DNA from 2 places in the Cellulosimicrobium sp. BMG9.23 genome. Region 2 is predicted to be linked to the other one. Evidence: predicted binding sites of a transcription regulator. Region 2 holds the regulator's gene; the other holds the start of a gene.
The links. Region 2 encodes HspR, which represses chaperone genes until heat shock. Its sites were predicted from a motif close to AAGTTGAGTCNNNNNGACTCAACTT; they were not measured.

Region 1 (6,060 bases), on a different contig from region 2:
CGTCGTGGCCGGGGCCCGCGGGTCCGGTGTCCGACGCCGCGGTGCCCGGCTGCGGTGGGAGCGGCTGGGTCGGGGCGGGCGGCACCGGGCCGGGCTGCGGAGGCAGCGGCTGCGTGGGCGCGGGACCCTGCTGGTACGGCGTCGTCGGTGTCTGCTGCGGGTGCCCCGGCGCGCCACCGGGGTATCCGGGCTGCTGGCCCTGCGGCGGCGCGTACGGACCCTGCGGGACGCCCGGTCGGCCGGGCTGCTGGCCTTGTGCGGGCGGGTACTGACCCTGCGGACCCTGCTGGCCCGGCTGCTGCGGCGGGAACTGGTCGGGTCGAGCCTGCTGGCCGGGGTACGGACCGCCGGGACCACCCTGCGGCGGGTACTGACCCGGCTGGCCCTGCTGGAAGGGCTGGCCCGGCTGCCCGGGGTACGCGGCGGGCGGGTACTGGCCGGGCTGACCGGGGTACTGGCCCTGCTGCGCACCTGGCTGACCGGGGTAGCCGCCCTGGGCGAAGCCGGCGTTGCCGTCCTGCGCGTCGGGCTTCTTCCGCAGCACCAGCCAGAGCACGAGACCGATGATCGCGAGCAGCAGGAGTCCCCCGACCAGGCCGAGGATCCACCAGGGGAAGTCGGAGCCCTCGTCGCTGTCCGAGTCCGCGGACGAGCCCGTGGTGCTGTCGTCCGTGCCGTCGTCGGACCCGTCGGTCGAGCCGTCCGTGGTCCCGTCACCCAGATCTGCCGCGGCGCCACCGGCGACCGCGGACCCGCGCGCGGAGAGCTCGGTCACCTCGCCCATCACGGGGGTCCACGTCACCGTGTTCCCGTCCACCTGGCCGTTGGTCTCGCCGACCTCGCCGGGGAACGTGATGGAGATGCTGAACTCGAAGCCCTCCATCATCTGGCGGGTCATCTCGTCCGACTCCGGGTCGGTGCCGTCGAGGCCCAGCTCCTGGTCGGACATGTCCATCGCGCCGCTCACCACGAACTCGTCGCCCTCGCGCGTGATGGAGAGCTCGTCGGTGGCGCCCGTCGACATGTCGGAGATCGGCTGGTCGCTGTAGGTCATCCGCGTGCCGGTGTAGCCGTCCTCGGCGTAGGGCTCCTGCGTCGCCCCCGGCGGGAGGTCCCCCTCCATCTCCGAGCCCATCTGGTCCCAGAGTGCCTGCGGCTCCTGGCCCAGCGCCTCGGCCGTCTCGTCGGAGATCGCCATGACGATCGTGCCGTCGGCGGTGTCGTCCTCGTTGAGCGTGAGGTCCATGTCGATCCTCATGCACCCTGCGAGGAACAGTGCAAGGGTGGCGAGGAGCGCGCCGAGTCCGAGTCGCTTGCGCAGTGGCGAGGGGTTCACCCGTCCAGCATGTCGTGGATCCGCGGCGGGGGCGAGGGTCGATGCCGATTTGAGACGAACGTCCGGCGACTTCATCCTCTGCGTCCGCAGTGCTTCGCCGGCACGGTCGGCGATCGAAGTTGAGCGGAATACACTCAACTTGAGGACCGTTCCACTGGTCAGACCCTGTCCCCTGATCAACCACCGGAGCCCCGATGGAGACGAAGTTCACCACCATGTCGCAGCAGGCGATCGGCGACGCGATCCAGACCGCCACCGCTGCCGGCAACCCCCAGCTCGAGCCGACCCACCTCCTGGCGGCGCTGCTCGCCCAGGACGGCGGCGTCGCCGTCGGGCTGCTCGACGCCGTCGGCGCGGACCGGCAGGCGATCGGCCAGCGGCTGCGCGCCGCGCTCGTCGCGCTGCCCACGGTGAGCGGCTCCGCCGTCGTGCAGCCCCAGCCGTCGCGGGCCACGTCCGCGGTGCTCGAGAACGCGGCGAAGGAGGCGCAGGGCCTCGGCGACGAGTACGTGTCGACGGAGCACCTGCTCATCGGCCTCGCCGCCGGGTCGTCCCAGGCCGCGACGATCCTCCAGCAGGCCGGCGCGCCGGCCGACGCGCTGCGTTCCGCGCTGCCCGCGGTCCGGGGGAGCGCGCGCGTGACGAGCCCGAACCCCGAGGGCACGTACAAGGCGCTCGAGCAGTACGGCACCGACCTCACGGCCGCCGCCGCCGACGGCCGTCTCGACCCCGTGATCGGTCGCGACTCCGAGATCCGCCGCGTGATCCAGGTGCTGTCGCGCCGCACGAAGAACAACCCCGTCCTCATCGGTGAGCCGGGCGTCGGCAAGACGGCCGTCGTCGAGGGCCTCGCGCAGCGCATCGTCGCGGGCGACGTCCCGACGTCGCTCCAGGGCAAGCGGCTCATCTCCCTGGACCTCGCGAGCATGGTCGCGGGCGCGAAGTACCGTGGCGAGTTCGAGGAACGCCTCAAGGCCGTGCTGGAGGAGATCCGGTCGTCCGACGGCGAGGTCGTCACCTTCATCGACGAGCTGCACACCGTCGTCGGTGCCGGCGCCTCGGGATCTGACTCCTCGATGGACGCGGGCAACATGCTCAAGCCCATGCTCGCGCGCGGCGAGCTGCGCCTCGTCGGCGCCACGACGCTCGACGAGTACCGCGAGCACGTCGAGAAGGACCCGGCGCTCGAGCGCCGCTTCCAGCAGGTCTTCGTCGGCGAGCCGTCGGTCGAGGACACGGTCGCGATCCTGCGCGGGCTCAAGGAGCGGTACGAGGCGCACCACAAGGTGACGATCGCGGACTCCGCGCTCGTCGCCGCCGCGACGCTGTCGGACCGGTACATCACCGGCCGCCAGCTCCCCGACAAGGCGATCGACCTCGTCGACGAGGCCGCGTCGCGCCTGCGCATGGAGCTCGACTCGTCGCCCGTCGAGGTCGACGAGCTGCAGCGCGCGGTGACGCGTCTGGAGATGGAGGAGGTCGTGCTCTCCGAGTCGACCGACCCCGCGAGCCTCGAGCGGCTCGAGCGCCTGCGCGCCGACCTCGCCGACCGCCGGGAGGAGCTCGCGTCGCTCACCGCGCGGTGGGAGGCCGAGAAGGCCGGGCACAACCGCGTCGGCGACCTGCGCGCGAAGCTCGACGAGCTGCGCGTCCAGGTCGAGCGCGCGATCCGCGAGGGTGACCTGGAGACCGCGGGCCGCCTGCAGTACGGCGAGATCCCGCAGGTGCAGCGGGAGGTGGACGAGGCCGAGCGTGCGGAGGCCGCGGAGGACGCGGCCGACGCGGTCGGCGGTGTGGACAGCGCGCCGATGATCGCGGACAAGGTCGGCGCGGACGAGATCGCCGAGGTCGTCTCGGCGTGGACGGGCATCCCCGCGGGCCGCATGCTCCAGGGCGAGTCCGAGAAGCTCCTGCACATGGAGGAGGTCATCGGCGAGCGCCTCATCGGGCAGCGCGCGGCGGTGTCCGCGGTGTCCGACGCGGTCCGTCGCTCGCGCGCGGGCGTCGCCGACCCGGACCGCCCCACGGGCTCGTTCCTCTTCCTCGGCCCGACCGGCGTCGGCAAGACCGAGCTCGCGAAGTCGCTCGCAGACTTCCTGTTCGACGACGAGCGCGCGATGGTGCGCATCGACATGTCGGAGTACTCCGAGAAGCACTCGGTGGCCCGGCTCGTCGGGGCGCCCCCCGGGTACGTGGGCTACGAGGAGGGCGGCCAGCTCACCGAGGCCGTACGCCGTCGGCCGTACTCGGTCGTGCTGCTCGACGAGGTCGAGAAGGCGCACCCCGAGGTCTTCGACATCCTGCTCCAGGTGCTCGACGACGGCCGCCTCACCGACGGCCAGGGCCGCACCGTCGACCTCCGCAACGTCCTCCTCGTGCTGACGTCGAACCTGGGCTCGCAGTTCCTCGTGGATCCGATGCTCGAGGACGCCGCGAAGCACGAGGCCGTCATGGGCGCCGTCCGCGCGAGCTTCAAGCCGGAGTTCCTCAACCGGCTGGACGACGTCATCGTGTTCGACCCGCTGAACCTCGAGGAGCTGGGCCGGATCGTGGACCTCAGCGTGAAGCACCTCGCGGCGCGCCTCGCCGACCGGCGGATCACGCTCGACGTGACGCCCGCGGCGCGCGAGTGGCTCGCGCTCGAGGGCTTCGACCCCGCCTACGGGGCACGTCCGCTGCGCCGCCTCGTGCAGCGCGAGATCGGCGACCGCCTCGCGCGGATGCTCCTCGCGGGCGACGTCGTGGACGGCGACGTCGTGCGGGTGGACCGCGACCCCGACGGCGGGGGCCTCGCTCTCGCCACGGAGGTCCTCACCGCCTGACGCCCGGCGACGGTTCGGCGGCCCGGTCGCGTCGTCGGCAGCTCGTGCTGCCGAACGGTGCTCGTGCTGCCGAACTGCGCTCGGGCTGCCGAACCGTCGCGGTGCACCCCTGTCGGTGCGCGCCGACGACGATCTCGCCATACTCAGGTGTGGCCAACCACCCGGAGACCTCAGAGACCGTCCAGTCCGCCGCCGAGCAGCGGAAGGACAGCAGGCCGTTGCGCTCGGCGGTGATCGTCAACCCGAACCGGGTCGAGGGGGTCGACGACCTCCGCCAGGAGATCGCCGACGCGCTCGCCGCGGCGGGCTGGCCCGAGCCCGCCTGGTTCGACACCACCGCCGAGGACCCGGGGACGGGCCAGGCGCGTCAGGCCGTCGAGGACGGCGCCGAGGTCGTGTTCGTCGCCGGCGGCGACGGCACGGTGCGCGCCTGTATCGAAGGGCTCGCGGGGACGGGCGCCGCGCTCGCGATCCTCCCGGGCGGCACCGGCAACCTGCTCGCGACGAACCTCGGGATCCCGACCGACTCGGTCGACGGCATCCGTCTCGCGCTCGACGGAGGGCGCCGGACGATCGACGTCGGCGCGGTCGACGGCCAGGTGTTCGCCGTCATGGCCGGGATGGGTCTCGACGCCGCGATGATGGACGACGCGCCCACCGCCCTCAAGGCGCGTGCCGGGTCGCTCGCCTACGTGTTCTCCGCCCTCAAGCACCTCGCCGACGACGAGATGCACCTCGAGGTGACGGTCGACGGCACGACCCGTCGCCGTCGTGCGCGGACCGTCGTGGTGGGGAACGTCGGCAGGCTCCAGGCCGGGACGAACCTCCTCCCCGACGCGGAGCCCGACAACGGTCAGCTCGAGGTCGCGATCATCGCGCCGCGCAACGTCAAGCACTGGGTCCAGCTGCTCTGGGGCGTCGTGCGCGGCAAGAGCCGGGTGCCGAGCCGCGAGGTCGTGCGCGGCCGGGAGATCTCCATCATCTCGGATCGGCCGCAGCCGCGACAGCTCGACGGCGACGTCATCGAGCCGTCCGAGCGGCTCGACCTGAGCGTCCGCCCGGACGCGCTCGTGGTGTGCGTCTACCAGCCCGAGGAGTCCGAGGATCTCGCCGCGGGCGGCCCGAAGAAGGGCTGACGCCGCGTTCCGGCAGGATGTCCCCATGAGCCATCCCGAGCCCCCACCTCCCGCGTCGCCGTACGGCGCGGGGTCCAGGCCGCACGACGGCGGGGCGTACCCTCCAGGCGCGTACGACGGCGGGGCGTACCCTCCAGGCGCGTACGACGGCGGGGCGTACCCGCCGGGCGCGTACGACGGCGTCCGCTCTCCGACCGGGCCGACCGGACCGTCCGCCCCGCCGCGCCGCTCGGGACTCGCGCTCGTGTCGTTCTGGGCAGGCGTCGCGACGGTGCTCGTCGGCGCCGTCTACACGCTCGCGCTGCCCGTCGTGATCCGGTCGATGAGCTTCACCTCGACGTCGTACGTCGCCCTCCAGGCCGGGCACGGCATCCTGTCCGTGGTCCTCGCGCTCGTCGCGGTGGTCACGGGGCTCGTCGTGCTCGTCCGGCGCGCGCCGGGGACGGGCTTCGCGGCCGCGGGCACGGCGCTCGGGGCGGCGGCGATCGTGAGCGTCGTGCTGGGTCTCCTCCAGGGCGTGATCCTGCGGACCTTCTGAACCGCTCCGACGCCGGCCGGCGCACACGACGACGTGAGGGTGCGAAGCGCCACGGTCGGGCGCACGGTGGGGCGATGAGCCCGTCCGGCGCAGCGACCACGCCACGCCGTCCCGGCGCGCAGGAGTGCGTCCCCGACGGCGCCGCCGACCTGCGCGTCGCCGCCGAGGCGGCGGGGCTCGGGGCGCGCGACGCGTGACGACCGCCGTCCCGGACGCCCCCGTCCGGCT
Region 2 (6,060 bases):
GCTCCACCCGCATGCCGGCCGTGACGGACGTCGTCAAGGAGCTCACGGGTGGCAAGGAGCCCAACAAGGGCGTCAACCCGGACGAGGTCGTGGCCGTCGGCGCCGCGCTGCAGGCGGGCGTCATCACGGGCGACCGCAAGGACGTCCTGCTCATCGACGTGACCCCGCTGTCCCTCGGCATCGAGACCAAGGGCGGCGTGATGACCAAGCTCATCGAGCGCAACACGGCCATCCCGACCAAGCGCAGCGAGATCTTCTCGACGGCCGAGGACAACCAGCCGTCGGTGCTCATCCAGGTCTTCCAGGGCGAGCGCGAGTTCGCGCGCGACAACAAGCCGCTCGGCACGTTCGAGCTCACCGGCATCGCGCCGGCCCCGCGCGGCGTGCCGCAGATCGAGGTCACCTTCGACATCGACGCGAACGGCATCGTCCACGTCGGCGCCAAGGACCGCGGCACCGGCAAGGAGCAGAAGATGACCATCACGGGCGGCTCGGCGCTGCCCAAGGAGGACATCGACCGCATGGTCAAGGAGGCCGAGGAGCACGCGGCCGAGGACAAGAAGCGTCGCGAGGAGGCGGAGACCCGCAACCAGGCCGAGGCGTTCGTGTACTCGACCGAGAAGCTCGTCTCCGAGAACAAGGAGAAGCTCCCGGCCGACGTCGTGACCGAGGTCGAGGCCGACATCGCGTCGGTGAAGTCCGCGCTCGAGGGCGAGGACGCCGCCGCGGTGAAGACGGCGCACGAGAAGCTCGTCACGTCGTCGCAGAAGATCGGCCAGGCGCTCTACGCGTCGGCCGAGCAGGAGCAGGCCGCCCCTGACTTCGGCACCTCGCAGGACGCGCCCGCGGCCGACTCGTCCACCCCGGACGAGGACGTCGTCGATGCCGAGATCGTGGACGACGAGGACGACAAGAAGTGACGTCGGACGAGGCCCGGGGCCCCGAGGAGCAGGCCGGCGAGACCGGTCAGGGTCCCGAGGACAAGCCCTTCCAGTTCACCGACAAGCGCAAGGTCGACCCGGAGACCGCCCGGCCGCGCGAGAGCGCGGCCGGGGCCGGCCCCTCGGCTGATCCCGGGGCCGGCACGCCGCCCGGCGCCGGCGACGAGGCAGGGACCGACCCGCTCGAAGGGCTCGACTTCGAGCCCTCGGGCGAGGCCGAGGTCGACGCGGCCGTGCTGGCCGCGAAGGCCGAGGCGGCGCAGCACCTCGACTCGCTCCAGCGCGAGCGCGCGAGCTTCACGAACTACCGCAACCGGGCGCTGCGCGACCAGGAGGCCGCGCGCGCCAAGGGCGTGGAGGACGTGCTGACCGCGCTGCTGCCCGTGCTCGACGACGTGGACCGCGCCCGCCAGCACGGCGAGCTCACGGGCCCGTTCGCCGCGATCGCGGACAAGCTCGACGCGAGCCTCGAGCGGTTCGGGGTGCAGCGGTACGGGACCGTCGGCGAGGAGTTCGACCCGAACGTCCACGAGGCGCTCATGCACCAGACGGACCCCGAGGCCACCACCGCCACGGTGAACCTCGTCATCGAGCCGGGCTACCGCATCGGCGAGCGCGTCGTGCGCGCCGCGCGCGTCTCCGTCGTCGGCCCGGAGTAGCACCACCCCCGTGCCCGACGGCGCGGGCGCACCTTCCGCGCGAAGGTGCGCCCCGCCGTCGGGCACGGGACGATCACCACCGGGAGCGCCGCAGCGCCCCGGTCGAGCACCGCGAGGACAGACCCACGAGCACACGAGACACGACCCGGAGGGAGGCGCCGTGACCGGTCAGGACTGGATGGAGAAGGACTTCTACGCCGCGCTCGGCGTCCCCAAGGACGCCGACGACGCCGCGATCAAGAAGGCGTACCGCAAGCTCGCGCGGCAGCACCACCCCGACCACAACCCGGGTGACGACGCGGCCGAGGCGAAGTTCAAGGAGATCGGCGAGGCGTACGCCGTGCTGTCCGACCCGAAGGAGCGCGAGCAGTACGACGCGATCCGGGCGATGGCGGGCGGCGGTGCCCGGTTCTCCGCGGGGCCCGGCGGCGCCGGTGGCGCGGGCTTCGAGGACCTGTTCGGCGGCATGTTCGGCGGCGCCCCGGGCGGAGGGCGCGTGCGCTACTCGACCGGTGGTCAGGGCGGCGCCGGGTTCGAGGACATCCTCGGCTCGATGTTCGGCGGCGGAGCCGCGGGTCAGCGGTTCGCGGGCCCGGGTTTCGGCGGACCGCAGGCGGGGGCCGACGTCGCCGCCGCGACGACGCTCCCCTTCCGGCAGGCGGTCGAGGGTTCGACCGTCACGTTCACCGTCGACGGCCGCCAGGTGACCACGCGCATCCCGCCCGGCGTGCGGGACGGACAGAAGATCCGCCTGCGCGGCAAGGGCCGCCCAGGAAGCGCCGGCGGACCGGCCGGCGACCTCGTCGTCACCGTGCGCGTCACGCCGCACCCCGTGTTCGCGCTCGACGGGACCAACCTGCGCGCGAGCGTCCCCGTGACGTTCGCGGAGGCCGCGCTCGGCGCGACGATCTCCGTGCCGACCCTGGACGGGTCCACGGTAAAGGTCAAGGTGCCCGCGGGCACGCCGTCGGGCCGGACGCTGCGCGTCAAGGGTCGCGGCGTCCAGACGGCGAAGGGTGCGGGGGACCTGCTGGTCACGGTCCAGGTCGCCGTCCCGCAGAAGCTGTCGAAGGCCGCGCGCGAGGCTGTCGAGGCGTTCGCCGCCGAGACCGACGGGCAGGACGTGCGGGCCGATCTCGCGCGCCAGGCGGCGGAGTGACGGGGGTGGGGTCGTGAGCCAGGAGGTCCCCGAGGACGCGCCCGTCCTCGTCATCTCCCAGGCGGCGGCGCTCGCGGGCATGCACCCGCAGACGCTGCGCCAGTACGACCGCCTCGGGCTCGTCGTACCCCGCCGCGCCGCCGGGCGCGGTCGCCGCTACTCGCTGCGCGACGTCGCGAAGCTGCTCGAGGTGCAGCGCCTCAGCCACGACGAGGGCATCAACCTCGCCGGGATCCAGCGCATCCTGGCCCTCGAGTCGCAGGTCGAGCGGCTCGAGCGCCGGCTCGAGGCCCTGTCGGCGCGCGTCGAGCCCGGCGGGCGCGTGTTCGCCGCGGCGGCGAGCGGTGACGTCGTCGTGGTGCCGCGGGGCCGCAGCGTGCGCCGCGGCGTCGACGACGCCCTGCGCGAGACGTTCGCCGAGCACGCCGAGGCGCGCGCGCTCGTCATCTGGCGGCCGTCCGCCCGGCCGGACGCCGACGGCTGAACGCGCCCGAGGGGCAGCGGACCCGCGGCCGCGCCCCCGCAAGACTCATTTCGAAAGAATGATGTGCGCTAAATAAATGCACACGCTGCAATTGTTAGTCAGGCCTTGCTTGCTATACACGAGGGAATTCCGGGAATACCGTGGAGAACGGAAGCCCGGCCCCCCGGGTCCTCGGAGCGAGGAGACAACGATGAGCAGCCTCATGGAGATGCCCCAGGTCGTCGAGTGTTCCATCGACGGGTGCGGGTACAACCACGACCACGGGTGCCACGCGGGCGCCGTGACCATCGCCGGCCACGTCGGCGACGCGGAGTGCGCGACCTTCATCCCGCTCGGCACCAAGGGCGGGCTCGAGAAGGTCCTCGCTCACGTCGGCGCCTGCCAGCGCACGGAGTGCGTCCACAACGAGTCGCTCGAGTGCTCGGCGCCGTCGATCCGCGTCGGCGCGGGCCCGTCGAGCGAGATCAGCGCGGACTGCCTCACCTTCACGCCGCGCTGACGCGCGGCCGGCTCGGAGGCGGGCTGGCCACCCATCAGACCGCGAGGACGCCCCGCACCCCTGACGCCCCGGAACGAGCGATCGCCCGCTCGGGCCGGGGCGTCGTCGCGCCCGGCCTCGCGCCCGGACCGCTCAGCGTTGCAGCGTGTCGAGCAGCGCGACGGCGGCCGCGTGGGTCCCGGGCAGCGGCTCGGTCCACAGGCGCGGCGGACGGCGCAGGATCGCCGAGACGCCGAGCGAGAGCCCGGTGCGCTCGATACGACGGCGCAGTTCCGCCCGGACCGCCTCGCCGTCGACCAGGCGCTCACCGAGGACGACGAACAGCCCGTTGCCGAGCGACGCCATGGGGTGCCCGTCGCCGAAGGTCTGGGTCAGCGCGCGGCCCATCGCCGCCGACCGGGCGAAACGTTGCCACCCCGTCAGGTCGTCGACGGCCACGTCCACGACGAGCAGCCCGTGGGTGTCGCCGACCGGGACGCCCGAGCGTTGCGCTGCGCCGTACGTCTCGCGGAGGCGGTGCGTCAGGTACTGCGGCGTCGCGAGCCCGGACTCCGGGTCGAGGACCTCGGGGGAGACCGGGGTCGCGGCGTAGCCCTCGGCCCAGCCCACCGCGACGGCGCGCAGGAGCTCGAGATCGGGCTCGCGCTCGTGCGAGCGGTACAGGCACGCCACGTCGTCGATCGCCTCGCCGATGCCGACGCCGGCCTCGCCGCGTGCCTGCCCGAGCCGCTCCGCGGCGGGGGTGACGTCCTGGCGGTCGATCACCGCCTCGGCGAGCGCGTCCACGGCGGGGTGGTACCAGTCGCCGGGGCGCAGCCAGACGCTCTCGACGCTCCTCTCGCGCCAGGCCTCGCGCAGGCGCTCGGGGGCAGGCGCGGCGTACCCATGGATGTGTTCCATGTCCATGAGACGGGCGAGGACCTCGGTCATGACGCGGGTTCGGCGAGAAACTTCGCCGAGGTGCTGCAGCGGGTGAAAAGAACTGTCGGTAGCGGGTAAAGACAGGACGAAGCGGGACGGTTCACCCCCGTCCGAGACCGATGTCGTGGAACCCCTCCCCGGAACCTGGACAGGCGTCTACCATGAGCACCGTCGTACGTCTTGCTGCTGCAGGACGATGTCCAGGGCGGTGGCATGACTGAGGCGCGAACACAGGTGTCGGGCGAGGCGTTGAGCGACGCCGAGCTCATCACTGCTGTGCGTGGTGGAGACCCGAGCGCCTACGGTGCCCTGTACGAGCGGCACGCCGCTGCGGCGCACTCCGTGGCACGGCAGTACGTGCGGTCGGCGGTGGACGCCGACGACGTCGTCTCCGACGCCTTCGCCCGCACCCTCTCGGTCCTGCAGAACGGCGGCGGACCGGACGTCACGTTCCGCGCGTACCTCTTCACCGTCGTCCGGCGCCTGTCCTACGACCTCGTCAACGGTGCCCGGCGCACCCAGCCCACGGACGACGAGCGGACCTTCGAGTCAGCGTTCGGGCCGATGGCCTCGACGGAGGACCCGACGCTCGAGGGGTTCGAGCGCTCGATCGTCGCGAAGGCCTTCGCCGAGCTCCCCGAGCGCTGGCGCGCCGTCCTCTGGTACACGGAGGTCGAGAACCTCGCTCCCGCGGAGATCGCCCCGATCCTCGGTCTCACCGCGAACGGTGTCTCCGCCCTCTCCTACCGGGCGCGCGAGGGCCTGCGCCAGGCCTATCTCCAGCAGCACCTGACGTCAGTGCCCGCCGAGGAGTGCCAGGGCGTCAACCCCCTGCTGGGCTCCTACGTGCGCGGCGGCCTCGCGAAGCGCGAGACGGCGCGCGTCGAGAGCCACCTCGACGGCTGCGGCGAGTGCCGTGGGCTCGCGCTCGAGCTCGGCGACGTCTCGCACGGCATGCGGGCGGTCATCGCGCCCCTGGTCCTCGGGATCGGTGCGCTGGGGCTCGTCGGGACGGTGCTCCCGGTGTCCGGCGGGGCCGCGGTCGCAGGCGGCGCGGCGGCGGCCCTGGCCGGTGCCGGAGCAGGGCAGAGCGCCTCCGGCGGCGCTGCCGGTTCGGGCGGGGCAGGGTCAGGCGGGGCAGGTTCCGGGGGTGCGGCCGGATCGGGAGGCACGGCGTCCGGCGGGGCCACGGGTACTGGCGGTGCCGCGGGCACCGGCGGTGCCGCGAGCACCGGTGGGGCGGCGTCAGGCGGGGCGGCGGGCGCAGGCGGGGCGGCAGGCACCGGTGGCGTCGCGACCGGCGGGGCGGGCGCGGTCGGCGGTAGCGGGGCGGCAGCAGGGACAGGGGCCGCGGGAAGCGTGGTCGTGGGCGGTGGTGCGGCCGGCAGCGGTGCCGC

Region 1: a site for HspR is predicted at 1,453-1,477, ahead of clpB (ATP-dependent chaperone ClpB). Genes of this name have one in related genera too.

What each region holds. Positions count from the first base shown of each region.
Region 1 covers NZ_JBZGBZ010000002.1:237,956-244,015, reverse strand. The annotation lists gene AC4H2G_RS03195 (LppM family (lipo)protein) at 1-1,336, opposite strand, end outside; gene clpB (ATP-dependent chaperone ClpB) at 1,531-4,158, shown strand; gene AC4H2G_RS03185 (diacylglycerol/lipid kinase family protein) at 4,308-5,294, shown strand; gene AC4H2G_RS03180 (hypothetical protein) at 5,320-5,832, shown strand; gene AC4H2G_RS03175 (hypothetical protein) at 5,907-6,029, shown strand; gene AC4H2G_RS03170 (YqjF family protein) at 6,026-6,060, shown strand, end outside.
Region 2 covers NZ_JBZGBZ010000005.1:203,575-209,634, reverse strand. The annotation lists gene dnaK (molecular chaperone DnaK) at 1-920, shown strand, start outside; gene grpE (nucleotide exchange factor GrpE) at 917-1,600, shown strand; gene AC4H2G_RS09685 (DnaJ C-terminal domain-containing protein) at 1,761-2,759, shown strand; gene AC4H2G_RS09680 (heat shock protein transcriptional repressor HspR) at 2,773-3,243, shown strand; gene AC4H2G_RS09675 (DUF1540 domain-containing protein) at 3,434-3,742, shown strand; gene AC4H2G_RS09670 (hypothetical protein) at 3,875-4,672, opposite strand; gene AC4H2G_RS09665 (sigma-70 family RNA polymerase sigma factor) at 4,877-6,060, shown strand, end outside.